DNA from 4 places in the Streptomyces sp. NPDC001903 genome. Region 1 is predicted to be linked to each of the others. Evidence: riboswitches for the same ligand, from Rfam matches in the RefSeq annotation. Region 1 holds a riboswitch; each other region holds the start of a gene.
The links. Region 1 has a riboswitch for cobalamin ahead of metE (5-methyltetrahydropteroyltriglutamate--homocysteine S-methyltransferase). Riboswitches for the same ligand answer to the same signal wherever they lie in the genome.

Region 1 (7,498 bases):
TGTCAGCCACGGTGAACTCCTTGGTGTGAGGGTCTCAACGTTGCTCAAACTAGGCGAAACCGGACTGTCACGCACGGCGGGACCGGCAGTTGCGCGAACGGGCCTCCCGTCCGGCCGGGGGCGGCGGCGCCTGCGGCGGGCGCCGGCGTACGGGCGCCACGACCCGGTGGCGTCAGAACGCGTAGACCGGGTTGCCGTTCAGGGTCGCGGACATGGCACAGGCGTTGGAGAAGGTGTGCTTCCACGCGACGTGGGCCCCGCGCCACACGCCGTCCGCGGTGACGGTGACGGGGTCGTAGTGCATCGGGCAGGCCCGGTCCGGGTTCGGCGCGGCCAGCAGGCGGTTGAACTCGCCGCCGGTGGCGTTGAGGGCGTCGCACGCGGCCCGGGGGGCGGGGTGCGTGCCCTCGGCGGCGTAGGCGCAGCTGAGGGTGGTCGCCCGCAGGACCGTACCGGTGGCGGCGTCGTCCCCCTGGGTGATGGTGAAGACCATCGCGGAGGGGGCGTACAGGCTCTCGGGGCTCGCCTCCGCCACACCCGTGGCGCCGGCGAGACAGAGGAGAGCGGCGGCGGAGACGGTGGCTAAGCGGTGACGCATGAGAAGACTCTCTTTCGATTCGAAGGTGATTTGACCAGCTACGGCTTTCATGTAGCGCTCAACTTGGGCCGAGCCTGCCAGACATGAAGGCTTGCCGCACATCGGCGGTCGATTTACGGACAGTTCGTTCGGATATCGGTTAAGCGAGGTGAGTTCGCCCAGCTCGGGCCGGGTGCCCGCAGGCCCACGCCGTGCGAGGGCGCGCCGCATCGACCGGCGTGACGCCGCCTCCCGTACCTCCTGCCCAGGTGGCGGCCACTCACGGTTCACCGGACGTCCCACCAGGGTGACCGGATCGATGCGGTGCCACCCGCGGATCCGCCTCGCCGCCGTCCGGGACGAAGGCCGGCGGGCCGCGGAACCACCGGCGCCTCCCCAATGGCGCACCCGGATTGCGACCGCCCCGCGGCGGGTGGTGGGCTGGCGGGGGTGATCGCGCGGCCGACCGGGGCCGACACGCGGCCCCCGGCGAGCGGAGACGCGTCGTGGCCAAGGCCTATCTCGTGGGTGCGGGCATCGCTTCCCTGTCGGCGGCGGCGCTGCTGATCCGGGAGGGCGGGTTCGCGGGCGGGGACATCACCGTCCTGGAGGCCGGCAACCGCACCGGCGGAAGCCTCGACGCGGCGGGCGATCCGGAGACCGGCTACACCATGCGCGGCGGGCGGATGTTCGAGCTGCACTTCGAGTGCACCTACGACCTGCTGCGCTCGATCCCCTCGCTGGACGCGCCGGACGTCTCGGTCACCGAGGACACCTTCGCCTTCCACGAGGACTTCGCCTGGAACGACAAGGCCCGCCTCGTCGACGGCGCCGGCCGCCGCGTCGACACCCGTTCCATGGGCTTCTCCGAGCGCGACCGGCTCGACCTGGTCGCGTGCGTGGCGACCCCCGAGTCGCGCCTCGACGGCAAGCGCATCTCCGACTGCTTCGCCCCGGAGTTCTTCACCACCAACTTCTGGTACATGTGGTGCACGACCTTCGCCTTCGAGCCCTGGCATTCGGCGATCGAGTTCCGGCGCTACCTCAACCGGTTCGTCCACCTGTTCAAGACCTTCGACACCATGTCCGGGATCTACCGCACCCGCTTCAACCAGTACGACTCGATCGTGCGCCCGCTCCAGGCCTGGCTGCGGGGCGAAGGTGTCACCTTCTCGATGAACACCACGGTCACCGACGCCGAGTTGGCCGAAGGCGAGGGCATCACCGTCACCTCCCTCACCTGTACGCGCGACGGCAGGACCGAGCGGATCCCCGTCGCCGCCGAAGACCTGGTGTTCGTCACCAACGGTTCGATGACCGCGAACTCGACCCTCGGATCCACCGACACCGCCGCCGTGGCGGACACCTCCGGCCCCGACGCCTCGTGGCGCCTGTGGCACGCCCTGGCGGCCAAGCGCCCGCACCTCGGCGACCCCTCGGTGTTCGACTCCTGCGTCAAGGACTCCACCTGGGGGTCCTTCACCGTAACCACCAAGGACCCGACCTTCTTCAAGGCCATGGAGGAGTTCTCCGGCAGCGAGGCCGGCAAGGGCGGGCTGATCACCTTCAAGGACTCGGCCTGGCTCCTCACCATCGTCCTCAACCACCAGCCGCACTTCCACGAACAGCCCGAGGACACCTACGTCTGGTGGGGCTACGCGCTGTTCCCGGACGCGCCCGGCGACCACGTGGGCAAGACGATGGCCGAGTGCACGGGCCGCGAGATGCTGACCGAGGTGCTGGGGCACCTGCGCCTCGCGCAGAGCGAGCAGATCCTCGAGTCGTCCGTCGTACGGCCGGCCCTGATGCCGTACATCACCAGCCAGTTCCTGGTCCGCAAGGCCGGCGACCGACCCGAAGTCGTCCCCGAGGGATCCACCAACCTGGCCTTCATCGGCCAGTACGCCGAAGTCCCCGACGACGTGGTGTTCACCGTCGAGTACTCGGTGCGCACCGCCTGGACCGCCGTGGCGCGACTGCTCGGCCTGGACCGGCAGCCCCCGCCGGTCCACAAGGGCGGCCACGACCCCAAGGTCCTGCTCGAAGCCCTGCACACCATGCACCGGCACTGATCCTCCGGGCGTCCGCATCGCGGACGCGGCTCGCCGGGGAGCGATCACGCCCCCTAGGGTGGCCGGTGCAGCTGGTTCGCCCCGTCCGCCAGGCGGGATGCGTCGTAAGAGGGAACCCGGTGGGAATCCGGGACTGCCCCGCAGCGGTGAGCGGGAACGACCGCCGTCATACGCACTGGGACCGGACAACGGTCCTGGGAAGCGACGGCCAGTAGGTGTCCGCCTCGACAGAGGCCGGCGTGCCCGCGAGTCCGAAGACCTGCCCGTTGCCCGCACGCGGACGATTCCCCGTGCGGAAATCCCGGTGACCTCGTGGGCGGGTCGGCGTACACGGCGAGCGGCACCTGCGGTGTTTCCCCCGCGGCGTGCTCCGCGCGCTCTGTCGTTCCTTCGCGTCCGCGTCCCCCACCGGGGTGTTCAGGACACATCTCGCGAAGGAGAGTTCCGTGACAGCGAAGCCCGCAGCCGCGGCAGCACGAGCCACCGTGTACGGCTACCCCCGCCAGGGCCGGGGCCGCGAACTGAAGAAGGCCGTCGAGGGCTACTGGAAGGGCCGCGTCAGCGCAGACGCCCTCCGGGAGACCGCGGCCGGCCTGCGCCGTTCGAACTGGCGGCAGCTGGCCGACGCCGGCATCACCGAGGTTCCGACCGGCGACTTCTCGTACTACGACCACGTCCTGGACACCAGTGTCATGGTCGGCGCCGTCCCCGAGCGGCACCGCGCGGCGGTCGCCGCCGACGCCCTCGGCGGCTACTTCGCGATGGCCCGCGGCACCCAGGACGTCGCCCCGCTCGAAATGACCAAGTGGTTCGACACGAACTACCACTACCTGGTCCCCGAGCTCGGCCCGGACACCGTCTTCACCGCCGATTCCACGAAGCAGGTCGCCGAACTGCGCGAGGCCCTCGCGCTCGGGCACCCGGCCCGCCCGGTCCTCGTCGGCCCCGTCACCTACCTCCTCCTGGCCAAGCCCGCCCCCGGCGTGGCCGCCGACTTCCAGCCGCTGACCCTGCTCGACCGGCTGCTGCCCGTCTATGCCCGGGTCCTCGCCGACCTGCGCGCCGCCGGCGCCGAATGGGTGCAGCTGGACGAGCCCGCCCTGGTCCAGGACCGCACCCCGGCCGACCTGAACGCCGCCGCCCGCGCCTACCGCGAGCTCGGCGCGCCGGCCGACCGGCCCAAGGTGCTCGTCGCCTCGTACTTCGACCGGCTCGGGGACGCCCTCCCGGTGCTGGCCGCGGCGCCCGTCGAAGGCCTCGCCCTCGACTTCACCGGCGGCGGCGCCGCGAACCTCGCGGACCTCGCCGCGGTCGGCGGACTGCCCGGCAAGCGCCTGGTCGCCGGAGTGGTCGACGGCCGCAACATCTGGATCAACGACCACCAGAAGTCCCTGACCACCCTCGCCACCCTCTTGGGCCTCGCCGCCCGGGTGGACGTCGCCGCGTCCTGCTCCCTCCTGCACGTCCCGCTCGACGCGAGCGCCGAACGCGACATCGACCCGCAGATCCGCCGCTGGCTCGCCTTCGCCCGCCAGAAGACCTCCGAGATCGCCACCCTGGCCCGCGGACTCGCCCAGGGAACCGACGCCATCGCCGCCGAACTCGCCGCCAACCGCGCCGACCTGGCCTCCCGGGCCGCCTCCGCCATCACCCACGACCCCGCCGTGCGCGCCCGTACCGCCGCGATCACCGATGCCGACGCGCGGCGCTCGCAGCCCTACGCGCAGCGGACCGCGGCCCAGCGCGCCCTCCTCGGGCTGCCCCTGCTGCCGACGACGACCATCGGCTCCTTCCCCCAGACGGACGAGCTGCGCACCGCGCGCGCCGACCTGCGGGCGGGCCGCCTCGACGCCGCGGGCTACGAGGAGCGGATCAAGGACGAGATCCGCGAGGTGCTCGCCTTCCAGGAGAAGACCGGCATCGACGTCCTGGTGCACGGTGAGCCCGAACGAAACGACATGGTGCAGTACTTCGCGGAGCGGCTCACCGGCTACCTGGCCACCCGGCACGGCTGGGTCCAGTCGTACGGCACCCGCTACGTCCGGCCCCCGGTCCTGGCCGGGGACGTCTCCCGCCCGGAGCCGATGACCGTGCGCTGGACCACGTACGCCCGGTCACAGACGGCCAAGCCCGTCAAGGGCATGCTGACCGGCCCGGTCACGATGCTCGCCTGGTCCTTCGTACGGGACGACCAGCCCCTCGGGGACACCGCCCGCCAGGTGGCCCTCGCCCTGCGCGACGAGGTCGACGACCTCGAAGCCGCGGGCACTTCGGTCATCCAGGTCGACGAACCCGCCCTCCGGGAGACCCTGCCGCTGCGCGCGGCCGACCACGCGGAGTACCTCGCCTGGGCCACCGAGTCCTTCCGGCTCAGCACCAGCGGTGTCCGGCCGGACACCCAGATCCACACGCACATGTGCTACGCGGAGTTCGGCGACATCGTCCGGGCCATCGACGACCTCGATGCCGACGTCATCAGCCTGGAGGCGGCCCGCTCCCACATGCAGGTCGCCGGCGAACTGGCCCGGCACGGCTACCCGCGTGAGGCCGGACCGGGCGTCTGGGACATCCACTCCCCGCGCGTCCCGAGCACCGGGGAAGCCGCCGCCCTGCTCCGCAAGGGGCTCGCGGCCATCCCCGCCGAACGGCTCTGGGTCAACCCGGACTGCGGGCTGAAGACCCGCGGCTGGCCCGAGACCCGAGCCTCGTTGGAGAACCTCGTCGCGGCCGCGCGTGCCGTGCGCGCGGAGCTCACGGCCGACAACTCCTGACGCAGGAGTCCCGGGTCGGACGCCCGCCGGGCGTCCGACCCGGGCCCGGGAGGGCTTCTGAGGGGGGAGGCCGCGGCTCACTGCGCGCGGTCGGCGACCTGGTACGGGACGAACGTGCTGGAGTTCTCGTCGACGGCGAGCGGACGCCCCAGCGGCGGTACCGCGCGCTGCGGGCAGTCCAGGCGTTCGCACAGCCGGCAGCCCATGCCGATGGGCGTGTCGGCCGAGGTGTTGTCCAGGTCGAGGCCGTCGGAGTAGACGAGCCGCGAGGCGTGCCGGATCTCGCAGCCCAGCCCGATCGCGAAGGTCTTGCCCGGTTCCCCCCAGCCGCCGCGGTGCCGGGTGACGGCGCGGGCGGTCCACAGGTGGCGCTGCCCGTCGGGCATGGCGGCGACCTGGACGTGGATCCGGCCCGGGGCGGCGAAGGCCTCGTAGATGTTCCACAGCGGGCAGGTGCCGCCCGCCCGGGAGAAGTGGAACCCCGTCGCGGACTGCCGTTTGGACATGTTCCCGGCACGGTCCACGCGCACGAAGGAGAACGGAACCCCGCGCAGCATGGGTCGTTGGAGGGTGCTCAGGCGGTGGCAGACCGTCTCGTACCCCAGTCCGAACCGGTCGGTGAGCCGCTCGATGTCGTAGCGGAATTCCTCGGCGGCGCTGTGGAAGGCGCGGTACGGGAGGATCAGCGCGGCGGCGAAGTAGTTGGCGATGCCGATCCGGGCCAGGCCGTGTGCGGTGGACCCGGCCGGGAAGTCCTGCGACGCGCACCGGTCGAGCTCGTCGGCGTGCTCCAGCAGGGCGAGCTGCGTCGCCATCCGGAAGGCCTGCTGCCCCGGCCGCAGCCGGGCGGACAGGTGCAGCGTCCGGCCCCGTTCGTCGTAGTGGTGCAGCCGGTCGCAGTCGGCGCTCACCCGCACCCCGTGCGCGTCGGCGAGCCGCGCGGACAGGACCCGCACCACCTCGCCGGGGCGGATCCGGATCGCGCGGGCCAGTTCCTCGGCGGCCGAGTCGGTGTCGTGGAGGTAGTTCTGGCGCCGGTAGAAGAACTCCCTGATCTCCTCGTGCGGGGAGCGCGGCACGGCTCCCGCGGCGCCACCGGCACCCGGTACCGCGTCGCGCCCGTCCTGCGTCCCGGCCAGGCTCTCGGCCAGCAGCTGGGACCGCCGGCCGAGGTCCAGCAGCACCCGGGCGACCGCCGGCATCCGCGAGGCCAGCTCGGCGAGGTCGGAGGCGGAGACCCGGGCCTCGGCGACCTCCCCGGCCAACGCCTCGCGCAGGTCCGCGACGAGCCGGCTGGTGTCCCGCTCCGAGAAGAAGCCCGGATCGACCCCGAAGGCCTCCGTCAGCCGCAGCAGCACGGGAACGGTGAGCGGGCGGGAGTCGTGCTCCATCTGGTTCAGGTAGCTGGGCGAGATCGCGAGCACCCGGGCCAGATCGGCCTGGCTCATCCGCCGTTCCTCGCGCAGCCTGCGCAGCCGCGCGCCCGCGTACGTCTTGCTCACCGAACCTCCGTGGTGCTGCGGAGCCGCCTGCGCGCAGAGCCGCATCGGACGGCCTTCGCATCCTTGGCAAAACTGCGCGGGAAGATGCGCAGAACTTAGCACGCGTCCAGGATTGATGGCACTGGGTGTCACTGCGAGAGTCGTCCTGCGGCCCGCCGGACCAGGCGGCACGGATGGAACCAACAGGACCCGATTCACGCCCTGATATCGGCAATCCCGGCAGGCTCCACCGCGTGGTGCGGCAACATTGCTCAGCTCGTTCCACACGAGGAACGGCGGGCCGCGATCTCATTCATGGCACCTGGTGCCAACACTTCGCACCTATGACGTGCGGGGGCTTTCCCAAGCGACTCATGGAGACGGTGACGGTCATGGCAGACACGACGAACACGACGGCGGCGGCAGCGGACCTCGCCGAGCGCTGGGCGAGCGACCCGCGCTGGGCCGGCATCGAGCGGACGTACTCCGCCGAGGACGTGGTCCGCCTGTCGGGCAGCGTCCGCGAGGAGCACACCCTGGCCCGGCGCGGCGCCGAGCGCCTGTGGCGACAGCTCCACGAGCGGGACTACGTCCACG
Region 2 (7,498 bases), on a different contig from region 1:
GGGGGCCGGGAGGCGGTACGGGCGCGTCGGTCGGTCACCGCCTTGCGGGCCGCGGCGACGGAACGCGGGGAGACGAGTCGGAGTCTGGAGTCGCGAGCCAACTGCTCATCAGGCTTTCGGGACGTCACGGAAGCAGTCTCGCCCGTCACCGGCCTAAAGCCCAAACGGAACCAGCCATTATCGCCAGTCGACGGGGGGACATACCAGGAGAATCCCCCCTCCCCGTCCCGTCCGGCACACGGCCTTCACATAAGAGGGGTGAGGAAGCGCCTCAGGGCTTCCTCGTATCCGGCCGGATCCGCGTTCCACATGGCCCCGTGCGGGGCCTCGCGGACGGTCCTCAGCGTGACCAGGTCGGGGCGGGCGGCGGCGAGCCGGCGCGAGGGCTCCCAGGGGGCGAGGGTGTCGTCCGGCCCGTGGAAGATCAGTACGGGCACGCGCAGCGCGGCGGGGTCGGCCCCGGGCGGAAGCCGGTCGGCGCGCAGTCCCGCGCGCCCCTCGGCGGCCCGTACGGCGAACGGGACCAGCGCGGCCGGGGTGCGGCGGGCCGCGACGAGCGCGCGCAGGGTGGTGTGCCAGTCGAGGACCGGCGAGTCCAGCACGAGCCCGGAGATCCGGTCGGCGAGCGCCGAGCGCTCGGCGGCGTGCAGGGCCATGGCGGCCCCGGTGGACCAGCCGTGCAGGACGACCCTGCGGGCGCCGTAGCGCACGGCGTAGCGGATGGCGGCGTCCACGTCCCGCCACTCGGATTCACCGAGGTGGCCGAGACCGTCCGGTGACGCGGGCGCCCCGAGGTCGCCGCGGTAGGCGAGGTCGAGGACCGGCATCCGCTGGCGGTGCAGGAAGGGCATGACCACCATCGGGTGCTCGCGGCCGGCGCCGAGCCCGTGCACGGTGATCACCCAGGTGTCGCGGGCGGCGGGCACGAACCAGGCGGGCAGCCCGCCGAGCTCTCCGGGGACGTCCACGTCGGCGTGGTCGAGCCCGAGGGCGGTGCGGGGGTTCCCCACGTACACCTGGGGGGTGAGGGTGACCCGGGTGCCGGGGTCGAGGCTGCCGTGGGTGACGGCGAGGAGCCGGCGTACGACGGCGTCCGGGCCGGGATCGAATCCGTCGAGGACGGGTCCGACCACGGCGTGCACCCCGGGTGCACCGAGCCCGTACGTACCCGGGCGCAGGGAGGCCAGCGAGCGGGTCAGCGTGATCCGCCCGGAGCCGCTGGAGTGGACGCTGAGCCGCGGCCCGCCGGGCAGGGGGCGGCCGGGGTCGTGGCGCAGGGCGGCGTCGGCGGCGTACCGGCCGGCGGCGACCGCGGCGGCGCCGGCCCCGACGAGAGTGGTCGCGACGGCCGCGGCCGTCGCTGTGGCGGAAGGCACGGCTCCAGTGTCGAGGCGGGAGGGCCGGCGGGCCACTGGAGCGGAATGCTCCGATTGGGGCCGGGAGGGGGCGGGAAGGGATGACCGGGCGGTCCGGCGGGTCTGCCGGTTCCAAGTGATCTGCATCTCCCCCCGAACCCCTCCGGGGCGGCCCCGGGGCCCTTCGGCCCCTTCCCGAGCCGCCGGGTTACCGGGCGTTGACGTGCATCAATCGCCGTATCAGCCACAAAATGGGGATGAAGGTCCCGATGGCACGACGGGCCAGTACACCGCTCCGCCGGAGTCAGTTCACCTTCCGTTCATCCAGGTTGCCTACGGTCGCCGAGCCACTGACGTCAAACAGAAGCCTGGGTAAATGGAGCACATAACGCTTCTCCTCGGGATCGTGATCATCACCGCTCTCGTGTTCGACTTCACGAACGGTTTCCACGACACGGCCAACGCGATGGCCACCACCATCTCGACCGGCGCCCTCAAGCCCAAGACGGCGGTGGCCATGTCCGCCGTGCTCAACCTCGTCGGCGCGTTCATGTCCGTGGAGGTCGCCAAGACGATCTCCAAGGGCCTGGTCAACGAAGAGGGCATCCAGCCAGAAGTGATCTTCGCGGCCCTGGTCGGCGCGATCCTCTGGAACCTCGTCACCTGGCTGGTCGGCCTCCCCTCCAGCTCCTCGCACGCCCTGATGGGCGGCCTGGTCGGCGCGGCCGTCGCCTCTGCCGGCCTCGGCGCCGTCAACGGCGGCACGCTCGTCACCAAGGTGCTGCTCCCCGCGGTCGCCGCGCCGATCGTGGCCGGTGCGGCCGCGATGCTGGCTGCCAAGATCACGTACAAGCTGGGCGGGAACGTCGGCAAGAAGACGTCCGCCAAGGGCTACAAGGCCGGTCAGATCGCCTCGGCCGGTCTCGTCTCCCTCGCGCACGGCACCAACGACGCGCAGAAGACGATGGGCATCATCACCCTGGCGCTGGTCGCCGGCGGCGCGCTCGCGCCCGGCTCCAACCCGCCGGTCTGGGTCATCGTCTCCGCCGGCATGGCGATCGCGATGGGCACCTACCTGGGTGGCTGGCGCATCATCCGCACCATGGGCAGCGGCCTGACCGACCTCCAGCCGCAGCAGGGCTTCGCCGCCCAGACCTCGGCCGCGAGCGTCATCCTGGCCTCCTCCACCCTCGGCTTCTCCCTCTCCACCACCCACGCGTGCTCCGGCGCCGTCATGGGTGCGGGTCTGGGCCGCAAGGGCGGCGTGGTCCGCTGGTCCACCGCCACCCGCATGTTCATCGCCTGGGGCCTGACCCTGCCGGCCGCCGCCGTGGTCGCCTCCGGCGCCGAGCTGGTCATGCGCACCGGTGACGTCGGCGTCGCCGCCGTCGCGCTCTTCCTCGTCGCCTCCTGCGTCGCCATCTGGGTCATCTCGCGCCGCCAGGTCGTCGACCACAGCAACGTCAACGAGGTGCAGCAGGCCGCCGCCGAGGAGCCGGGTGTCGTCACCACGGCCATGGCCGCCGTCACCGTCCCGCCGACGGTGGCCGCCGAGGCCGCGGCCGGTACGACCGCCGCGGTCACGGACGAGGCCCTGAAGGCCACCATCCCGGCGGCCGCCCCGACCACGCCGGCGGCCCCCGCCGCCGCGGTCTGACCCCGAGAACGACAGAGGAATCCGCAGTATGAAGATCGACTGGGCAGCACTCGGCTCCGTCTTCGGGGTCAGCCTCTCCGCCACCGTCGCCCTCGTGGCCCTGTTCACGCTGGGCCTGGTGGGCCTCTCCAAGCACGAGGCCGCCACCGAGCAGGGCGGCGCCGCCACCCTCGCCCGCAGCGGTGCCTACGCCTGCTTCGCGCTCGTCGCGGGGGCCGTCGCGTACGGGATCTACCTGATCGTCACCTGATCCGGGTCGGCGCGATCCGATCGATTCGGGCACGGTGTACGAAAGCTCCCCCCGGGGTTTCCCGGGGGGAGCTTTCGTACGCCTGTGACGTGTGCCGTCCGCCCGCCCCGCCGCAGGTCAACGGCGAGTTGACGGGCCTTCGCGGTGCGTGGTGGACTGCCCGAGCCAATACGGCGGCATGGAGAGGAAGTCCGGTGCGAATCCGGCGCGGTCCCGCCACTGTCACCGGGGAGCACGCGGCTCGTGCGCCCCGGGAGCCAGGAACTCCCACCGCCGGACACGTCGAACCAGGGCGCGGACCCTGAGTGAGGACATACCTGCACCATGCGTGCCGATCGCGTCTTCGCGTACGGCGCCGCGGCGGGCCTGATAGGCGACCGGATCCTCGGTGATCCGCGCCGCGGGCACCCCGTGGCCGCCTTCGGACGAGCCGCCGCCGCCGTCGAGCGCGCCCTGTGGCGCGACGACCGCGGCCGGGGCGTCGTACACACCCTCCTGTGCGCCGGGGGCGCGGCCGCCGTCGGCGCGCTGGGCGCTCGCGCCGTGCGCTCCCGGCCCGCGGCCGCCCGTATCGCCCTGACCGCGGCGGCCACCTGGGCCGTCGTCGGCGGCACCTCGCTGGGCCGGGAGGCCCGCGCCATCGGCGGCGCGCTCGCCGCCGGGGACGCCGAGGTGGCCCGTGAGCGGCTGCCGCACCTGTGCGGGCGCGATCCGCAGGCCCTGGACGAGCAGCAGATGGCCCGCGCCGTCGTGGAGTCGGTCGCCGAGAACACCTCCGACGCGGTGGTCGGGGCCCTGGTGTGGGGCGCCGCCGCCGGTGTCCCGGGGCTGCTCGCCTTCCGCGCCGTGAACACCCTCGACGCGATGGTCGGCCACAAGTCCCCGCGCTACCTGCGCTACGGCTGGGCCTCCGCCCGGCTCGACGACCTCGCGGGCTGGCCGGGCGCCCGGCTGACCGCGCTGGCCGCCGCAGCGGCCGGGCCCGACCGGCGGGGGGCCGTACGGGCCTGGCGCGCGGACGCGGCCAAGCACCCGAGCCCGAACGCCGGGCCCGTGGAGGCCTCCTTCGCGGGGGCGCTCGGCGTACGGCTGGGCGGGACCCTGGCGTACGGGGGCCGGGTCGAGCACCGGGCCGTGCTGAACGGCGAGGAGGGGCGGCCGGTCGAGGTCGCGGACATCGAACGCGCGGTGCGGCTGTCACGTCAGGTGACGTGGCTGGCGCTGGGGGCGTGTGTGGCACTGCGCTGTGCGGTGTCGTACGGCATACGGAAGGGACGCGCATGAGCGGCGGCAGGCTCGGCGGAGGACTCCTCGTCGCGGGCACCACGTCGGACGCGGGCAAGAGCGTGGTCACGGCGGGCATCTGCCGCTGGCTGGCCCGGCAGGGCGTGAAGGTGGCGCCCTTCAAGGCGCAGAACATGTCGCTGAACTCGTTCGTGACGCGAGAGGGCGCCGAGATCGGGCGCGCGCAGGCGATGCAGGCGCAGGCGGCGCGCGTGGAGCCGACGGCGCTGATGAACCCGGTGCTGCTCAAGCCCGGCAGCGACCAGAGCAGCCAGGTGGTGCTGCTGGGCAAGCCGGTGGGCGAGATGAGTGCGCGCGGGTTCTTCGGGGGGTCCGGGCCCGCGGCGCAGCCGCAGTCAGGCGCCGTGTCCCCCGGGAAGGCGCTGCACGGTGGGCGGCAGGAGCAGTTGCTCGGCGTCGTCACGGACTGCCTGGAGCAGCTGCGGGGCACGTATGACGCCGTGATCTGCGAGGGGGCGGGCAGTCCGGCCGAGATCAACCTGCGCCGGACGGACATCGTGAACATGGGCATCGCGCGGGCCGCGCGGTTCCCGGTGGTCGTGGTCGGGGACATCGACCGGGGCGGGGTCTTCGCCTCGTTCTTCGGGACGACGGCGCTGCTGTCACCGGAGGACCAGTCGCTGATCGCCGGATACATGGTCAACAAGTTCCGCGGCGACGTGTCCCTGCTGGAGCCCGGCATGGAGATGCTGCGCGACCTGACCGGGCGCGCGACGTTCGGCGTCCTCCCCTTCCGGCACGGGCTGGGCATCGACGAGGAGGACGGGCTCCGGGTCTCCCTGCGGGGGGCGGTGCGCGAGTCGGTGGTGGCTCCGCCGGTCGGCGAGGACGTGCTGCGGGTCGCGGTGTGCGCGGTACCGCTGATGTCGAACTTCACGGACGTGGACGCGCTGGCGGCGGAGCCGGGCGTGGTGGTGCGGTTCGTGGACCGGGCCGAGGAACTGGCCGACGCGGACCTGGTCGTGGTGCCGGGCACGCGCGGCACCGTGAAGGCGCTGGAGTGGCTGCGCGAGCGCGGCCTCGCGGACGCGCTGCTGCGCCGGGCCGCGGAGGGCCGGCCCGTGCTGGGCATCTGCGGCGGCTTCCAGGTGCTCGGCGAGCACATCGAGGACGAGGTCGAGTCGCGGGCGGGCTCGGTGGACGGGCTGGGCCTGCTGCCGGTGCGGATCCGCTTCGAACGCGAGAAGACCCTGGAGCGGCCCTCCGGGACCGCGCTCGGCGAGGCGGTCGACGGGTACGAGATCCACCACGGGGTGGCCGAGGTGCTCGGCGGGGAGCCGTTCCTGGACGGCTGCCGGGTCGGTTCGGTGTGGGGCACGCACTGGCACGGCTCGCTGGAGTCGGACGGCTTCCGGCGGGCGTTCCTGCGGGAGGTGGCCTCGGCTGCCGGCCGCCGCTTCGTCCCTTCCCCGGACACCTCGTTCGCCTCCCTGCGGGAGGAGCAGCTGGACCTGCTGGGCGATCTGATCGCCGAGCACGCGGACACCGATGCCCTGCTCCGCCTGATCGAGGGCGGCGCCCCCACGGGCCTCCCCTTCCTCCCCCCGGGCGCGCCGTGACGGCCCGGGGCCCGCGGGCGCCCTTCCCCGCCCCGTACGACCGCACCCTCCCGCACGCGCGTACCCGTACCCGTACAAGGAAAGGCATCGCATGAGCACGCCCTACCCGTTCACCGCAGTCGTCGGCCAGACCGACCTGCGGCTGGCGCTCCTGCTCAACGCCGTGAGCCCAGCGGTCGGCGGCGTCCTCGTGCGCGGCGAGAAGGGGACCGCCAAGTCCACCGCCGTCCGCGCGCTGTCCGCGCTGCTGCCGCAGGTGGACGTCGTCCCCGGCTGCCGGTTCTCCTGCGCTCCCGGCGCCCCCGACCCCGCCTGCCCCGACGGCCCCCACGAGCCCGGTCCCGGGGCCGCCCGGCCCGCGCGCATGGTCGAGCTGCCCGTCGGCGCCTCCGAGGACCGGCTCGTCGGCGCACTCGACATCGAACGGGCCCTCGCCGAGGGCGTGAAGGCCTTCGAGCCCGGCCTGCTCGCCGACGCGCACCGCGGGATCCTGTACGTCGACGAGGTCAACCTCCTCCACGACCACCTCATCGACCTCCTCCTCGACGCCGCCGCGATGGGCGCCTCCTACGTCGAGCGCGAGGGCGTCTCCGTACGCCACGCCGCCCGCTTCCTGCTCGTCGGCACCATGAACCCCGAGGAGGGCGAGCTCCGCCCGCAGCTCCTGGACCGGTTCGGGCTCACCGTCGAGGTGGCCGCCTCCCGCGAGCCCGCCCAGCGCGTGGAGGTGGTGCGCCGCCGGCTCGCGTACGAGGACGACCCGGCCGCCTTCGCCGACCGCTGGGCCGGTGACGAGCGGGACGTCCGCGCCCGCGTCGTGGCCGCCCGCGCCCTGCTCCCGAAGGTCCGCCTCGGCGACGCCTCCCTGCTGCAGATCGCCGCGACCTGCGCCGGCTTCGAGGTCGACGGCATGCGCGCCGACATCGTGATGGCCCGCACCGCGACCGCGCTGGCCGCCTGGGCCGGGCGGAGCGACGTGCGCAAGGAGGACGTACGGCAGGCCGCGCTGCTGGCGCTCCCCCACCGGCGGCGCCGCAACCCCTTCGACGCGCCGGGCCTCGACGAGGACAAGCTCGACGAGATCCTGGACCGGTTCCCCGACGAGGAGCCGCAGGACGAGCCCGACCCGGAGCCGGACCCGGAGCCCGAGGGTCCGGACGACGGAGGCCCGGAGGACGGCGGCCCCGACGGCGGGGGCGGCGGTGTCCCCCCGCAGGGCGGACCCGAGGCGCCCGACGCGCCCGAGGCCCCCGCCCCGGACGACGCCCCCGAGACCCCCGACTCCCCCGCCCCCCAGCCCGCCTCGCAGGACGGCGCCGCGCCCGAGCAGGCCGCCGTACGGGCCGCCGAGCCGTTCCGGACCAAGATGCTC
Region 3 (7,498 bases), on a different contig from region 1:
CCAGGTGGTCGACCAGCGTCGCGTGCACGCGGCGCTTGGCCTGGGTGCCCTCGCCCGGGTCGTTGACCAGGAACGGGTAGATCAGCGGCAGGTCGCCGAGCGCCGCGTCGGGCGCGCAGGCCGCCGACAGGCCGGCGTTCTTGCCCGGCAGCCACTCCAGGTTGCCGTGCTTGCCCAGGTGGATCATCGCGTCGGCGCCGAAGCCGCCGTCCTGCGCGCTCGCCTGGATCCAGCGGTACGCGGCCAGGTAGTGGTGCGAGGGCGGCAGGTCCGGGTCGTGGTAGATCGCGATCGGGTTCTCGCCGAAGCCGCGCGGCGGCTGGATCAGGATGAGCAGGTTCCCGCGGCGCAGCGCCGCGAGGACGATGTCGCCCTCCGGGTTGGCCGAGCGGTCCACGAACATGTTGCCCGGGGCCTCGCCCCAGTGCTCCTCGACGCTGCCCCGCAGCTCGGCGGGGAGCTCGGCGAACCACCGCTTGTAGTCGGCCGCGGGGATCCGGACCGGGTTGCGGGCCAGCTGCTCCTCGGTCAGCCAGTCCTGGTCGTGGCCGCCGGCCTCGATCAGGGCGCGGATCAGCTCGTCGCCGTCGCCCGAGACCAGGCCCGGGATCTCCTCGACGGGGCCGAAGTCGTAACCGCCCGCGATGAGCGTGCGCAGCAGCTCCACGGCGCTGGCCGGGGTGTCGAGGCCGACCGCGTTGCCGATGCGGGAGTGCTTGGTCGGGTACGCGGACAGGACGAGCGCGATCTTCTTGTCGCGGCGCTCGATGTGCCGCAGCCGGGCGTGCCGCACGGCGATGCCGGCGACGCGGGCGGCGCGCTCGGGATCGGCCACGTACGAGGGCAGTCCGTCCTCGTCGAGCTCCTTGAAGGAGAACGGGACCGTGATCAGGCGGCCGTCGAACTCGGGCACGGCGACCTGCGTCGCGGCGTCGAGCGGGGACAGGCCCTCGTCGTTCTCCTCCCAGGCGCTGCGCGAGCCGGTCAGGCACAGGGCCTGCAGGATCGGCACGCCGAGGGCGGCGAGCGCGCCCGCGTCCCAGGACTCGTCGTCCCCGCCGGCCGAGGCGGTGGCGGGCTTGGTGCCGCCGGCCGCGAGCACCGTGGTGACGATCGCGTCCGCCGACTCCAGTTCGGCGATCAGCTCCGGCTCCGGGCTGCGCAGGGAGGACACGTACAGCGGTACGGGCGTCCCGCCGGTCTCCACGATGGCGTCGCACAGCGCGTGCACGAAGGCGGTGTTGCCGCTCATCTGGTGGGCGCGGTAGTACAGCACGGCGATGCGCGGGCCGTACGGGCGCACCGGGGTGCGCTCCAGCGGGCCCCAGGTGGGCGCCGCGGCGGGCGGCTCGAAGCCGTGGCCGGTGAGCAGCACGGTGTCGGACAGGAAGCGGGCCAGCTGGTCGAGGTTGGCGGGGCCGCCGTGGGCGAGGTAGCCGTGCGCCTCGGCGGCGATGCCGATCGGGACCGTCGAGGCCTCCATCAGCTGGGCGTCCGGGGCCTGTTCGCCGGTGAGGACGACCACCGGGCGGGTCTGGGTCGGCGCCAGGAGCAGGTCGAGCCCGTCCTGCCAGGCGCGCAGCCCGCCGAGGAGGCGTACGACGACCAGGTCGACGCCGTCGAGCAGGGCGGGGAGGTCTTCGAGGGGAAGGCGGGAGGGGTTCGCGAACCGGTACGGCACGGGGCCGTCCGCGGCGCGGGCGCTGAGCAGATCGGTGTCGGACGTCGACAGCAGCAGGATCATGCGGCGGCATGCCTTCCTCGGGGTTTCCGCGCCCCGGGCAGTGAGGACAGCGGGAGTTCCTGACTCACCCGGCGGATCGCTCCGCGGGTTCACAGTGGCGGGACCGCGCCGGATTCGCACCGGGCTTCCTCCCAGCGGGCCACGTGGCTCCGCCGGTGGTCATCTTAGGTGGCGTTCTCCCTGGCCGGGAGTGGGGGTGTCCGACGCCCGCGGAGCGGATCGGGGCAGGTCGGGCGGAGGGTGGGGCGCGGGGGCGGGTGGTGACGGACACAGGCCGGGGTCGGGCAATCGTGGGTATGCTCGCCGCCATGCCGCCCCAGCCCCCTTCCGCCGCATCGCGGGACGAACCGGTCATACGTGACCGCGGTGACGCCTGCCCCGGTGCGCTGCGGCTGCACGCGGCGGACGACGGGCACCTGGCCCGGATCCGGATACCCGGCGGGATGCTCGACGCGGGCGCGGCCCTGCTCCTGGCCGATGCGGCGGACCGGCTCGGCGACGGGCACATCGACCTCACCTCGCGGGGCAACGCGCAGCTGCGCGGGCTCGGTGCGAGCTGCGGGGGCGAGCTGCAGGGCGTGCTCGTACGGGCCGGGCTGCTGCCCGCGCCCACCCACGAGCGGGTCCGCAACATCGTCGCCTCGCCGCTGACGGGCCTGGACCGGCGGGCGCTGCCCGACGTCGCGCCCTGGGTGGCGGAGCTGGACCGGCTGCTGTGCGCGAGCGCGCCGGCGGCCGGGCTGTCCGGGCGCTTCCTGTTCGCCCTCGACGACGGCCGCGGGGACGTCACCTCGCTCGACGCCGATGTGAACCTGGCCGCCGCCGGGGACGGGGACCGGGCCCTGCTGTGGACGGCCGACCCGGCGGACGCCCTGCTGGTGGCCGCCGCCGACGGTCCGCGGGCCGCGCTCGCGGCCGCCGGGTACTTCCTGGACGCCGTCCGCCGGGCCGGTACCCGGGCCTGGCGGGTGTCGGAGCTTCCTGCCGAACAGGCCATGCTTTCCGAGGAGTTGGCTGCACGACTCGCCGCCTCCGGTATCCCGGCCGCCGTCGTACGGGACCGCGCCGCCCCGAGCGGACCGCCCCCCGAGCCGGGTGTGGTCGAGGGCCCCGAAGGCGCCGCCGCGCTCAGCGTGTTCGCGCCGCTGGGCCGCCTCACCACCGCCCAGTGGCGCCGGCTGGCCGGGCTCACGGGCCGGCTCCGCCTGACCCCTTGGCGCGGGATCGTCGTCCCCGGCCTGCCCGCCGGAGCCGCCGCGGGCGCGCTCGCCGAGCTCGCCGCGGCCGGGCTCGTGACCGCTCCCGGCGATCCCTGGCGGTCCGTCACCGCCTGTACCGGGAAGCCGGGTTGCGCGAAATCCCGCGCGGACGTACGCGCCGACGCGCGCGCCGTCGTGGTGCAGGCGGCACCGGGCACCCGCCCGCTGCCCGTGCACTGGTCCGGCTGCGAACGCCGGTGCGGGCACCCCCGCGGCACCGCCTGGGCCGACGTGGTCGCCACCGCCGACGGGTACGACCTGACCGCGACCGGCCGCGCCCCGCTCCGGGGCGTCCCGGCCTCCGAACTTCCCGCGGCCCTCGCGGCCGTACGCCGTACCACCTCCCACGACGCAGCGAAGAAATGAGCGAGTACACAGTGTTCGAGTACGAGAAGGACGGCGCGGCGATCTACCGCCAGTCCTTTGCCACGATCCGCGCCGAGGCGGACCTCTCCGGGCTGCCCGCCTCCGTCGCCCAGGTCGCGGTGCGCATGATCCACGCCTGCGGAATGACCGACCTGCCCCAGGACCTCGGCTACACCCCGGACGTCGTGCTCCGCGCGCGGGCCGCGCTGCACGCCGGCGCGCCGATCCTCTGCGACGTGCAGATGGTCGCCAGCGGTGTCACCCGCAAGCGGCTGCCCGTGGACAACGAGGTGATCTGCACCCTGTCCGACCCGGCCGTCCCGGCCCTCGCCGCCAAGATGGGCACCACGCGCAGCGCCGCCGCCCTCGAGGTCTGGCGCGACCGCGGCCTGCTGGAAGGCTCCGTGATCGCCGTCGGCAACGCGCCGACCGCCCTGTTCCGGCTGTTGGAGATGATCGAGGAGGGCGCCCCGCGCCCCGCCGCCGTCATCGGCGTCCCGGTCGGCTTCATCGGCGCCGCCGAGTCCAAGGACGCGCTCGCCGCCCACGCCTCCGGGCTCGACCACCTGATCGTGCGCGGCCGGCGCGGCGGCAGCGCCATCGCGGCCGCCGCCGTCAACGCGATCGCGAGCGAGGAAGAATGAGCACCGCAGCCGGCACCGGTACCGGAAAGCTGTACGGCGTCGGGCTCGGCCCCGGCGACCCTTCCCTCATGACCCTGCGGGCCGTCGAGGTCATCGCCGAGGCCGATGTCGTCGCGTACCACAGCGCCCGCCACGGCCGCTCGATCGCCCGCTCGATCGCCGCGAAGCACCTGCGCGCCGACCACGTCGAGGAGCCGCTGGTCTACCCGGTCACCACCGAGACCACCGACCACCCCGGCGGCTACCAGGGCGCGATGGAGGAGTTCTACGAGGCCTCCGCCGCCCGGCTGGCCGCGCACCTGGACGCCGGGCGGACCGTCGCCGTGCTCGCCGAGGGCGACCCGCTCTTCTACGGCTCGTACATGCACATGCACAAGCGGCTCGCCGACCGCTACGAGGCCGAGGTGATCCCCGGCGTGACCTCGGTCAGCGCCGCCGCGGCCCGCCTGGGCACCCCGCTCGTCGAGGGCGAGGAGGTGCTGACGATCCTGCCCGGCACCCTGCCCGAGGAGGAGCTCACCGCCCGCCTCGCCGCCACCGACTCCGCCGTCGTGATGAAGCTCGGCCGCACCTTCCCCGCCGTGCGCCGGGCCATGGAGGGCAGCGGCCGCCTCGCGGAGGCCCGGTACGTGGAGCGCGCCACCATGGAGGGGGAGCGGACCGGCGTCCTCGCCGACACCGACCCCGACAGCGTCCCGTACTTCGCCGTCGCCGTCGTGCCCAGCCGCATCGGCAATCCGGGCAGCGTGCCGTCCGGCCCCGGCGAGGTCGTGGTCGTCGGCACCGGCCCGGCCGGGCCGCTCTGGCTCACCCCCGAGACGCGGCGGGCGCTGGCCGACGCCGAGGTGCTCGTCGGGTACACCACGTACCTGGACCGGGTCCCCGCCAAGCCGGGGCAGGTCCGGCACGGCTCCGACAACAAGGTGGAGTCGGAGCGCGCCGAGTTCGCGCTCGACCTGGCCCGCCGCGGCAAGCGCGTGGCCGTGGTCTCCGGCGGCGACCCGGGCGTCTTCGCCATGGCCACCGCCGTCCTGGAGGTCGCCGGGCAGCCCGAGTACAAGGACGTGCCCGTACGGGTCCTGCCGGGGGTGACCGCCGCCAACGCGGCAGCCGCCGCGGCCGGGGCCCCGCTCGGCCACGACTACGCCACCATCTCCCTCTCGGACCGGCTCAAGCCGTGGGAGGTCATCGCGGAGCGGCTGCGCGCCGCCGCGGCGGCGGACCTGGTGCTCGCCCTGTACAACCCGGGCTCGCGCAGCCGGACCTGGCAGGTCGCCCAGGCCAAGGAGCTGCTGCTGGAGCTGCGTTCGGAGCAGACCCCGGTGGTCGTCGCCCGGGACGTGGGCGGCCCGGAGCAGTCGGTCCGCGTCCTCGCGCTCGGCGAACTGGAGCCCTCCGAGGTGGACATGCGCACGATCCTGCTGATCGGCTCCTCGCAGACCCAGGTCACCGAGCGCCCGGACGGCTCCCGCGTGACGTGGACCCCGCGCCGCTATCCGGAGGCCTGACCGCCGGGCCGGGCGGCGTTCTCAGCACTGCCAGAGGAACGCCGCCCGCCCGCAAGGTGCGCAGACGTGCGCATAGGCTCTGCCGGAGCCGAAGTTGGGAGCGGTGAGGGGGTCGGGACCCTCCTCCAGCTGGGCGATGAACTCCATCGGGGCGCCGCAGCCCGTGCAGTCGGGCGTCTCGTCGTACTGGAGCCAGTCGGGGGTGCCGCCGAGCCGGCCGAGCGCCTCGTTCGCGGGGCGCCCGCTCCGCTCTGACCAGGCCTTGGCGGCGAGCCGGTACTCCGGCTCGTCCACCGTGACGCGCTCGACGGTGCGGACCGCCCCGAGCTGCCGGACGTCCTCGTCGTCCTCGTCGCTGTCGTCGTCCCCGTCGTCCCCGTCGTCCTCGTCGCTCCCGTCGGCCTCGGCGGCGGGGAGCGCGGGCAGCGGTACGGGAACCAGCCCGTCCGGCGGGAAGAGGTACGCCCTGTTGCCGCCGGCCGTCGCACTCCACTCCGCGCACGTGCCCGGGGCGTTCGCGCACATGAAGACGGCGAGGACCCCGCGCCCGCCGTCGAGGACCAGCTGCGCGATGAACCCGAGCGGCCCGGAACAGGCCGTGCACGTGGGCCACTCGCTGCCGGCGGGAGCCAGCGGCAGGCCTCCGATACGGGTGACCGGGGCATGGGGTGCGGCGGAGCCGTCGTGGATCAGCAAGGTGGTGGGGCTCATACCGGTGAGGGTAGGACCACCCACTGACAACCGTCGGGCGGGTCAGGCCGGGGCCGCCGCGAGCCACTCCAGGGCCGCCGACACGGACTCCGCCGCCGTGACTCCCTCCGGGACCGGGGGACGGCGGACCACCAGGACCGGGATGCCGGCCTCACGGGCCGCGGTCAGCTTGGGGGCGGTGGCGGAGCCGCCGCTGTCCTTGGTGACCAGCACGTCGATCCGGTGCCGGGCGAGCAGCTCCCGCTCGCCGTCCAAGGTGAACGGACCCCGGTCGAGCAGGACTTCGAGCCGCGGCGGGACCGGCGTGTCCGGCGGGTCCACCGAGCGCACCAGGAACCAGGTGTCGGCCAGGTGCGCGAACGCGTGCAGGCCCATGCGCCCGGTGGTCAGGAAGGCCCGGCCGCCGAGTTCCGGCAGCAGCGCCGCCGCCTCGGCGAGTGAGCCGGCGAAGTGCCAGTCGTCCCCGGGGCCGGGGGACCAGCCGGGGCGGCGCAGCGCCAGCAGGGGAACGCCCGAAAGCGCCGCGCCCGCAGCCGCGTTGAAGCTCATCCGCTGCGCGAAGGGATGCGTGGCGTCGACCAGGTGCGTGACCCGGTGGGCGGTGATCCAGGCGGCCAGGCCCCCGGGGCCGCCGAAACCGCCGATCCGCACCTCGCCCGGCGGCAGCACGGGCGCGGACACCCGGCCGGCGAGCGAGGTGGTCACGCGGTACGAGGGATCCGCGGCCAGCGCCTGCGCGAGGCGCCGGGCCTCCGTCGTGCCGCCCAGGACCAGGACGTGGGCCGGGGCTGCGTCAGCAGACATGCCGGTCGCGCTCGGGGGAGTACAGGTGGCTGTCGCGGAACTGCTCGGCGCCGAGCGTACGGCCCACCACGATGACCGCGGTGCGGACCAGGCCGGCCTCCTTCACCTGGGCCGCGATGTCGGCCAGCGTGCCGCGCAGGATCAGCTCGTCGGGGCGGCTGGCCATGGCCACCACCGCCACCGGGCACTCGGCCCCGTAGTGCGGCAGCAGCTCGGCGACGACCCGGTCCACATAACGGGTGGCCAGGTGCAGCACCAGCAGCGCCCCGCTGCGGCCGAGCGTGGCCAGGTCCTCGCCGGGCGGCATCGGCGTGGCCTGCTGGGCGATCCGGGTCAGGATCACCGTCTGGCCGACGGTGGGCACCGTCAGCTCCCGCTTCAGCGCGGCCGCCGCCGCGGCGAACGCCGGTACGCCGGGCACCACCTCGTAGGGGATGCCGGCGGCGTCGAGGCGCCGCATCT
Region 4 (7,498 bases), on a different contig from region 1:
CGTTCACGCCTGATGAGCTCCTGCTGTTCGAGTTCGCCGACCGCCTTGGAGACGGAGGCCGGGCTGACCTGGAGGCGCTGGGCGAGCTCGGTGGCGGTCAGACTGCCGCCATCGGTGACGTACAGGCACGTCAGTACGCGGGCGGTCATCCGCGGCAGACCCGTGCCGACCATCATCGCCGTGAACTGTTCCTCCAGTTCGAGGACGGCCTCCGGGTCGCGTCCGCGGACGTCGCCCGCCGCCGGGGAGGCGGCCGGGGCCGGGGGCCGCCTGCGGCGGCGGGCGCGCCCCGCGGTGGCGTGCTGCGCGGCGTCGGCCCGGTAGGCGGTGGGGCCGCCGTTGCGGGCCACCTCCCGGGTGACGGTGGAGATCGGCCTGTCCAGTCGCCCGGCGATCTCGGTGTAGGTGAGCCCTGCCCCGAGTCCCTCGGCGATCTCCCGTCGCTCGTTATGGGTCAGTCTGCCTCCGGGCATCGCCATGGCCTCCGCGTCGGTTCCGGGTGTGCGGCCAGTATTGCGTTCGCGGTCAGTCCATTGCAAATTCCCTGCGCGTGGATTTGCATTCGGCTTCATTGTCATTGCAAGAGTTTCGCTCAATGACCAGGCAGAATGCCGAAGTTGGTCGCTTTTTGATTGACGAAAAAGTGAAAGCAATTTAGCTTTTAGTCATTCGCGAACAAGCGGAGTGAACCGAGCAGGCCCGGCCGAGGGCTGCTCGCCGCCCTGATCGGAGCCCCCATGACATCCCTCCTCACCCCCGTGCGCGCCTGGCACCGGCCGCTGGTGGTCTGTGCCGCACTGATGCTCGGGCTGGTACTCGTCTCCGGCGTCGGCACCTTCGTCGACGGACGGACCCTGCTGGACGAGTCGGTGTGGGTGAAGCCGCTCAAGTTCGGCTTCGCCTTCGGCCTCTACGCGGGCACGCTGGCCTGGCTGCTGACCAAGCTGACGAGGGGCAGACGGCTGGGACGGTGGCTGGGCACCGTCTTCGCGGTGGCCGCCACCGTCGAGGTGGGCGCCATCACCGCCCAGGCGGCGCGCGGCACCTTCAGCCACTTCAACGCGGACCGGAGCGACCCCGTCACCCTGGCCCTGGTCCCGCTCCTCACCTTCGGCGTGATGGTCATCGTCGTCGCGCAGTTGATCCTGGCGGTCGTCGTACTGATCCAGCGCACCGGGGGAGCGGCGCTGAACCGCGCCATCCGCTCAGGCCTCGCGCTCGCCACCTTCGGCATGGTCGTTCCGGTCTTCTGGATGATCACCGAGATCCACTCCCGGACGGTGACCGACGCCAACGGCCGCCCCGTACAGATGTACCAGGGCCACGGCATCGGAGACCCCGACGGCCACGGCATGCCGCTGACCAACTGGAGCGTGACCGGAGGCGACTTCCGGGTACCGCACTTCTTCGCCCTGCACGGCATCCAGGTGCTGCTCGTGATCACCGCGGTACTGGGCGCCCTGGCCGCCAAGCACGTCCGGCTGCGCGACGAGAAGGTACGGGCACGCCTGGTCGGCAGCGCCGCCCTCGGCTACACGGGGCTGGTCGCGGTGGTGACCTGGCAGGCGTGGCGCGGCCAGTCCCTGATCCATCCCGACGCCGCCACCCTCCTCGCCCTCGCCGCGGTGCTGCTCCTCACGGCGGCGACCACCGCAGCAGTCATCGCGAAGGCCGGACGCGCCACGGCCGGACGCGCCACGGCCGGACGCGCCACGGCCGGACGGGCCACAGCCGAGCCCGTGACGGCCGACTCCGCCGCGGTCGAAGCGGCCGCGGCCGAGCCCGCCGCAGGCCCCGTGCTCTCCCGGCCGGCGTGCTGACCCCGCCTTCCCGCCCCGATGAACCGATCACCCGAAAGGAAGACCGCCATGACCACGCCCCACTCCGCCGAGGCGACCGCAACCGTGGAGGGTGCCCCGACGGACCCCGCGCCGGCCCCCGTCCGCTGCGCACTGCAGAATGCCCTGGACGGCGCCGTGGCCCAGGGCGGCGCTCCCGGCATCGTCGTCGAAGTCAGTGACGGCCGTGGCGAGTGGTTCGGCTCGGCGGGCTTCTCCGACACCGCGACCGGGCGCAAGCGCCACCCGTCCGAGCGGTTCCGCATCGGGAGCACGACGAAGGCGTTCACCGCCGTGCTGGTGCTGCAGCTGGCGGCCGAAGGCAGGCTCGGCCTCGACGACACGATGGAGCGGTGGCTGCCCGGACTGGTGGCGGGCAACGGCTACGACGGCCGTTCGATCACCGTCCGGCAGCTGCTCAACCACACCAGCGGCATCTTCAACTACGGCAACGACCCGGAGTTCTTCAAGAAGGGCATCGGCGCGCAGTGGTTCGAGCACCGCCACGACACCTACACCCCCGAGCGCTTGGTCGGCATCGGCCTGGCCACCCCGCCGGCCTTCGCTCCGGGGGACGCGTTCCTCTACTCCAACACCAACTACTTCCTGGCCGCCCTGATCGTCGAAAAGGTCACGGGCGGGACGTTCGGCGAAGCGCTCACGCAACGGATCCTCCGGCCCCTGGAGCTGACCGGGACCTACCTGCCGGACGCGGAACCGACGATCCGCGGGCCGCACCCCCGGCACTACTCCACCCTGTTCGCCCCCGGCCCCCGGCCCGAGGTGCACGACGCGACCGAGATGAACCAGTCCTTCGCATGGGCGGCCGGCGGTATCGTCTCGACCACCGGCGACCTGCGGCGCTTCCTCGGCGAGCTGCTCCGGGGGAACCTGCTGCCCGCCGATCAGCAGCAGGAGATGTTCACCACCGTCGACACCGCGGGACCCGTGCCGTGGATTCCGGGCACCCGGTACGGCCTGGGCGTCTTCTCCCAGGCGCTGCCGGCCGGCGTCACGGTCTGGGGCAATGCGGGCGCGACGTACGGCTCCTGGACCTACGCCGTGGGCTCCCGTGACGGCGAACACCTGCTCACCAGCCAGGTCAACGGAGACTGGAGCGGCCTGGGCGTCTTCGACGACATCCTCGCCACCGAGTTCGGCGTGGCTGCCGACGGCTGAGGGACGTCGGAGGCCGGACGGCGGGGCTGCTCCAAGACCGGGCGACCGCCGGCCCCGGCGGCGCCGTTCGCCCGTGCGGCGCAGTCCCGCCCGGGCGGCGCAGTCCCGCCCGGGCGAGGCCCGCACGCCGGCGAGCGGGGCCGCTGCGGATGGCCGCCGCGCCATCGGCAGGTGCCTGCGGCGACCTGAGCACCAGCGGCCCGCCCGTGCACGCTCCCGTCCGTACGGGCCCGGGGTGCCGGATCGGCCGGGGACGCGCAGAGTGGGGCCTGAGGACGCACGGCCGCCGCCAGGGTGGCGCGTCGGAAGACGGCACGGGGCCCGGACCGGGCCGGTGCAGCGCTGAGGCGCGGACGAGTGAGGATGCCCGATGGTCCAGCCCGCCCAGTCCCCCGAGCCGCCCGCGGACCACGTCATCGTGCTGTTCGGCGCCACGGGCGACCTGGCCCGGCGCAAGCTGCTGCCCGGGCTGTTCCACCTGGCGCGAGCGGGGCTGATGCCGCGGCGCTACCGCATCGTCGGCACCGCGCCGGCGACGGAGGCCCTCACCGACCAGGAGTTCCGCAACCACGCGCAGCAGGCGGTGGCGGAGTTCGGGCGTTCGCGGCCCGAGGGCCCGGCCTGGGAGGCGTTCGCGGCCGCCCTGTCCTTCGGCGCGGCCGACACGGGAGCGGCGGATCCCCTGATGACAGCCGTACGCGAGGCCGAGGCGGCCCTGGGGGGCGAGCCGCGCCGGCTCTTCCACCTCGCGGTGCCCCCCGTCGCGTTCACCTCGATGATCGAGCTGCTCGGCGCCACGGGGCTCGCCGGGGACGGCCGGGTCATCGTCGAGAAGCCCTTCGGCACCGATCTCGCGTCCGCCCGCGAGCTCAATGCCGCCATCCACGCCGTCTTCGACGAGTCTCGGGTGTTCCGGATCGACCACTTCCTCGGGAAGGAAGCCGTCGACAACGTCCTGGCGCTCCGCTTCGCCAACGGCCTCTTCGAACCGCTGTGGAACCGGGAGCACATCAGCCACGTACAGATCGACGTTCCCGAGCACATCGACATCCAGGGCCGCGCCCGCTTCTTCGAGGGCACCGGAACCTTCCGCGACATGGTCGTCACCCACCTCTTCCAGCTGCTCGGGTTCATCGCCATGGAACCGCCGGTCGCCCTGGAGGCGGACGCGCTCCGCGACGAGCAGGTCAAGGTCTTCCACAGCATGCGCCCGCTGGACCCCGCGCACGTCGTCCGAGGCCAGTACACCGGCTACCGCGACGAGCAGGGAGTGGATCCGGCGTCGGACACGGAGACGTTCGTCGCGCTGCGGGTCGGGATCGACAACTGGCGCTGGTCGGGGGTGCCGTTCCACCTGCGTACGGGGAAGGCCCTGGCCGAAGGCCGGCACGTGGTCACGCTCGGCCTGCGCGAGCCCGTCCTGCGGATGTTCCCGCTGGACGCGCGGGCAGCCGCGGACGGCCGGAGCAACGAACTCGTCATCGACTTCGACGACCCCGGGTCCATCACCGTCCGCTTCCTCGTCAAGGAGCCGGGGCCCACGATGCAGCTGGCCGACGGCGACATGGTCTTCAACTACCGCACCTCGTTCGCCGCACAGAACTTCCTGGAGGGGTACGAGCACCTCCTCCTGGAGGCCATGCGCGGCAACCAGTCCCTGTTCACGCGCTCCGACGGCGTCGAACGGCTCTGGGAGGTGGCGGCCCCGCTGCTCGACACCCCGCCTGCGGTGGAGCCGTACGCCCCCGGGAGCTGGGGTCCGGGCGGCATCGACGCCCTCGTCGCGCCGTACCGCTGGCACCTGCCCGACCGGCGGGCCACGTCCGCGTAGGGGTGTCCGCAAAGCCCTGGCTGGCGCCGGCCGGCCTCGCGGGGGCACGGAGGCACCCGTGGTGGGGGTCGTTGTCGGCGCGAGTAGGGTGGCCGGTGCAGCTGGTTCGCCCCGTCCGCCAGGCGGGATGCGTCGTAAGAGGGAACCCGGTGGGAATCCGGGACTGCCCCGCAGCGGTGAGCGGGAACGACCGCCGTCATACGCACTGGGACCGGACAACGGTCCTGGGAAGCGACGGCCAGTAGGAGCCCGCCGGGAGACCGGCAGGCATGCCCGCGAGTCCGAAGACCTGCCCGCTGCCCGCATGCCGAAACGGCATGCGGGGGCTCGGCGACCACGCCGGTGCCCTTTCCCGCCGCAACTCGCGAAGGAGAGTTGACGTGGCCGACCTGACCGCCACCCCCGAGCGCCTGTCCAAGCAGCCGGGTGACTCCCGGGTGACGCTCGCCCACATCATGAGCGAGCACGACACCAACCTCTACGGCACCATCCACGGCGGCGTGGTGATGAAGCTCATCGACGACGCGGCCGCCGCGGCGGCCGGCCGCCACGCCGACGGCCCCGCGGTGACCGTGGCCGTGGACCGCATGTCCTTCCTCGCGCCCGTACGCGCGGGGGACCTGCTCAGCGTCGACGCCGAGCTGGAACGGGCCGGCCGGACCTCGATGACGGTCGGCGTGCGCGTAGGGGCCGAACGCTGGAACGCCTCGGGTCCCACGAGCCGAGTGGCCACGGCCCGGCTGACCTTCGTCGCGATAGACGCCGAGGGCCGGCCACGGCCCGTCCCGACCCTCGAAACGCCGCAGTCCTCGGCCTCGGCGCCGGAAGGCCCCGCCACCTCCTGAGCAGGGCCGGGTCCGAGCGGGTCGCCAGACCCACGGCGCGGGGCGGGGCGGAGCCGGCCGGATTCGAACCGGCGTCCTCGTGATTTTGGAGACCACGCGCGTCGACCTCTGCGCTACGGCCCCGCCCACGCCCGTGATCCTAGGGGGTGTCCCGTCGATCAGGCCGGGCCCGATCGACAGGACACCCCCTGGTGCCGCATCGGCCGACCTGCGCCCTGCATGTACCGTCAGGGCATGGACGCCCGCCACCAGCCGACGCTTGACGAGATCGAGGAGCGCTTCGTCGCGCTGGTCGATGGACGGCTGACCCGGGACGAGGCCGACCGCTGGGCCGGCCGGTGGGTGGCCGACGATGGGCTGGACTGGGACGACATCTCCTGGTGGGCACTCTGTCTCCTCCACGGAATCGACCTTCCCGCGGACGAGAGCGGCGCTTACCTGCACGACGACGAACAGCTGCGCGCCTGGCTCGCCGAGCTGAGGAAAAACCGGACGAGGTGACGCGCCCGGGGCGACTGGGCGGCGCCGTAGGCTACTTGACGCATTCCTGCAGGGGTTCGGCCGCTGCCACCCGGGCCCGGAGTCTCGGGTCGACCGTGTTGTCGGTTACTTCCACACCGGTCTGTGCCTTCAATTCCTCGCGGGTGATCTTGGAGTGGACGAGCGGCTTGGTGCTGTCGCGTTTCCACGATGCTCCGGAGGAGTCGCGGAACCAGACGGTTTCCACCTCGATCCGGGTGTCCGGCGTCCACGCGTCTCCGAGGGAAGCCACCAGTACATCGGGGGTGAGGGTGACCTTCGCACAGGGAGGAAGGGTCTGGAACACGACCAGGAACACCCTGCCGTCCGGGCGTGGCTTCGAAACGCTCGGACCGGGTAGCGCGCGTCCGACCACCGCGATCTCGGTGATCGGGTCCCAGGACCGGTTGGAGATGACGCCGCTGCTCCCGCCGTTTGCCAATCGCTCCGACCACATGGACACCAACTCCGCCTGCTTGCGCTCCTTCGTCTCGTCGTCCTCACGGGACTGGTTCAGCTGGTCCACCGCCACTTCGGTGGCGTAGTACGTGCTCACACCGGTGAAGAGCAGACCGCCGGCCGCCACCAGCACGGTGACCAGCGTGGCGGTCACGGTCCAATCGACCCGCCGCCACCACCGCAGCGCGGGAGCACGGCCGGGCTCGGCGTCGGGTGTCGCCGACTCTCTCGGCCGGACCCGCTGAGGGCGGGGCCGCCGACGGGCAAGCCTGAGCCGGGCCTGACGGCCCGCGATACCTGCCAATGAAGCACTCCCGGAGCTCACCGAAGCCTGCTGCAGCCGACGCTCCCCATGATGGTGAAGCGGAGAGGCGGTGCAGCGGGTGCTTTGCCTCGGCTATACCGTCTTGTTCCGGCTCCGGGGCGGGTCGTGGGCCGCCCCGGGTGAGACCGGTGGCGAATCCACCGGCCCGGGCAGCGTCAAGGTGTTCGGGTACGGCGGAAGGGCCCGGATCCGTGTGAGGATCCGGGCCCTTCCGGTGCAGTAGCGGGGACAGGATTTGAACCTGCGACCTCTGGGTTATGAGCCCAGCGAGCTACCGAGCTGCTCCACCCCGCGTCGGTGAACCCACCTTACGGCACCACACGGCGGTGTTCGACCAGGTTTCACCGCGGGTGCCTCTCGGACCCGCCGGGAGCAAGGGCTCGAGCCCCGTCAGCGCTCCTTCGGGGCGATGGCCATGAGCAGCCGGACGTACGGGGACCAGCGGGCGCGCCGGGCCGGGTGTTCGGCGCGGTCGAGGCTGTCCTCCAGCAGTGCGTCGTGG

Region 2: another riboswitch for cobalamin. It lies ahead of ACFYZS_RS29900 (cobalamin biosynthesis protein); the one in region 1 lies ahead of metE (5-methyltetrahydropteroyltriglutamate--homocysteine S-methyltransferase).
Region 3: another riboswitch for cobalamin. It lies ahead of cobN (cobaltochelatase subunit CobN); the one in region 1 lies ahead of metE (5-methyltetrahydropteroyltriglutamate--homocysteine S-methyltransferase).
Region 4: another riboswitch for cobalamin. It lies ahead of ACFYZS_RS05670 (acyl-CoA thioesterase); the one in region 1 lies ahead of metE (5-methyltetrahydropteroyltriglutamate--homocysteine S-methyltransferase).

What each region holds. Positions count from the first base shown of each region.
Region 1 is NZ_JBIASZ010000003.1:174,740-182,237, reverse strand. It holds gene ACFYZS_RS07545 (CsbD family protein) at 1-10, opposite strand, end outside; gene ACFYZS_RS07540 (subtilase-type protease inhibitor) at 173-598, opposite strand; gene ACFYZS_RS07535 (oleate hydratase) at 1,084-2,649, shown strand; cobalamin riboswitch at 2,755-2,910, shown strand; gene metE (5-methyltetrahydropteroyltriglutamate--homocysteine S-methyltransferase) at 3,096-5,420, shown strand; gene ACFYZS_RS07525 (short-chain fatty acyl-CoA regulator family protein) at 5,498-6,922, opposite strand; gene aceA (isocitrate lyase) at 7,294-7,498, shown strand, end outside.
Region 2 is NZ_JBIASZ010000016.1:56,765-64,262, forward strand. It holds gene ACFYZS_RS29880 (hypothetical protein) at 1-128, opposite strand, end outside; gene ACFYZS_RS29885 (alpha/beta hydrolase family protein) at 246-1,376, opposite strand; gene ACFYZS_RS29890 (anion permease) at 1,732-3,012, shown strand; gene ACFYZS_RS29895 (hypothetical protein) at 3,041-3,262, shown strand; cobalamin riboswitch at 3,398-3,549, shown strand; gene ACFYZS_RS29900 (cobalamin biosynthesis protein) at 3,587-4,546, shown strand; gene ACFYZS_RS29905 (cobyric acid synthase) at 4,543-6,126, shown strand; gene ACFYZS_RS29910 (putative cobaltochelatase) at 6,218-7,498, shown strand, end outside.
Region 3 is NZ_JBIASZ010000030.1:25,435-32,932, reverse strand. It holds gene cobN (cobaltochelatase subunit CobN) at 1-1,744, opposite strand, end outside; cobalamin riboswitch at 1,777-1,914, opposite strand; gene cobG (precorrin-3B synthase) at 2,053-3,369, shown strand; gene ACFYZS_RS38500 (precorrin-8X methylmutase) at 3,366-4,013, shown strand; gene ACFYZS_RS38495 (precorrin-2 C(20)-methyltransferase) at 4,010-5,521, shown strand; gene ACFYZS_RS38490 (hypothetical protein) at 5,543-6,232, opposite strand; gene ACFYZS_RS38485 (cobalt-precorrin-6A reductase) at 6,275-7,036, opposite strand; gene cobM (precorrin-4 C(11)-methyltransferase) at 7,026-7,498, opposite strand, start outside.
Region 4 is NZ_JBIASZ010000002.1:446,599-454,096, reverse strand. It holds gene ACFYZS_RS05690 (MarR family transcriptional regulator) at 1-473, opposite strand, end outside; gene ACFYZS_RS05685 (hypothetical protein) at 738-1,820, shown strand; gene ACFYZS_RS05680 (serine hydrolase domain-containing protein) at 1,869-3,017, shown strand; gene zwf (glucose-6-phosphate dehydrogenase) at 3,388-4,848, shown strand; cobalamin riboswitch at 4,934-5,160, shown strand; gene ACFYZS_RS05670 (acyl-CoA thioesterase) at 5,304-5,693, shown strand; tRNA gene ACFYZS_RS05665 (tRNA-Trp) at 5,742-5,816, opposite strand; gene ACFYZS_RS05660 (hypothetical protein) at 5,928-6,194, shown strand; gene ACFYZS_RS05655 (hypothetical protein) at 6,226-6,825, opposite strand; tRNA gene ACFYZS_RS05650 (tRNA-Met) at 7,217-7,290, opposite strand; gene ACFYZS_RS05645 (SRPBCC family protein) at 7,387-7,498, opposite strand, start outside.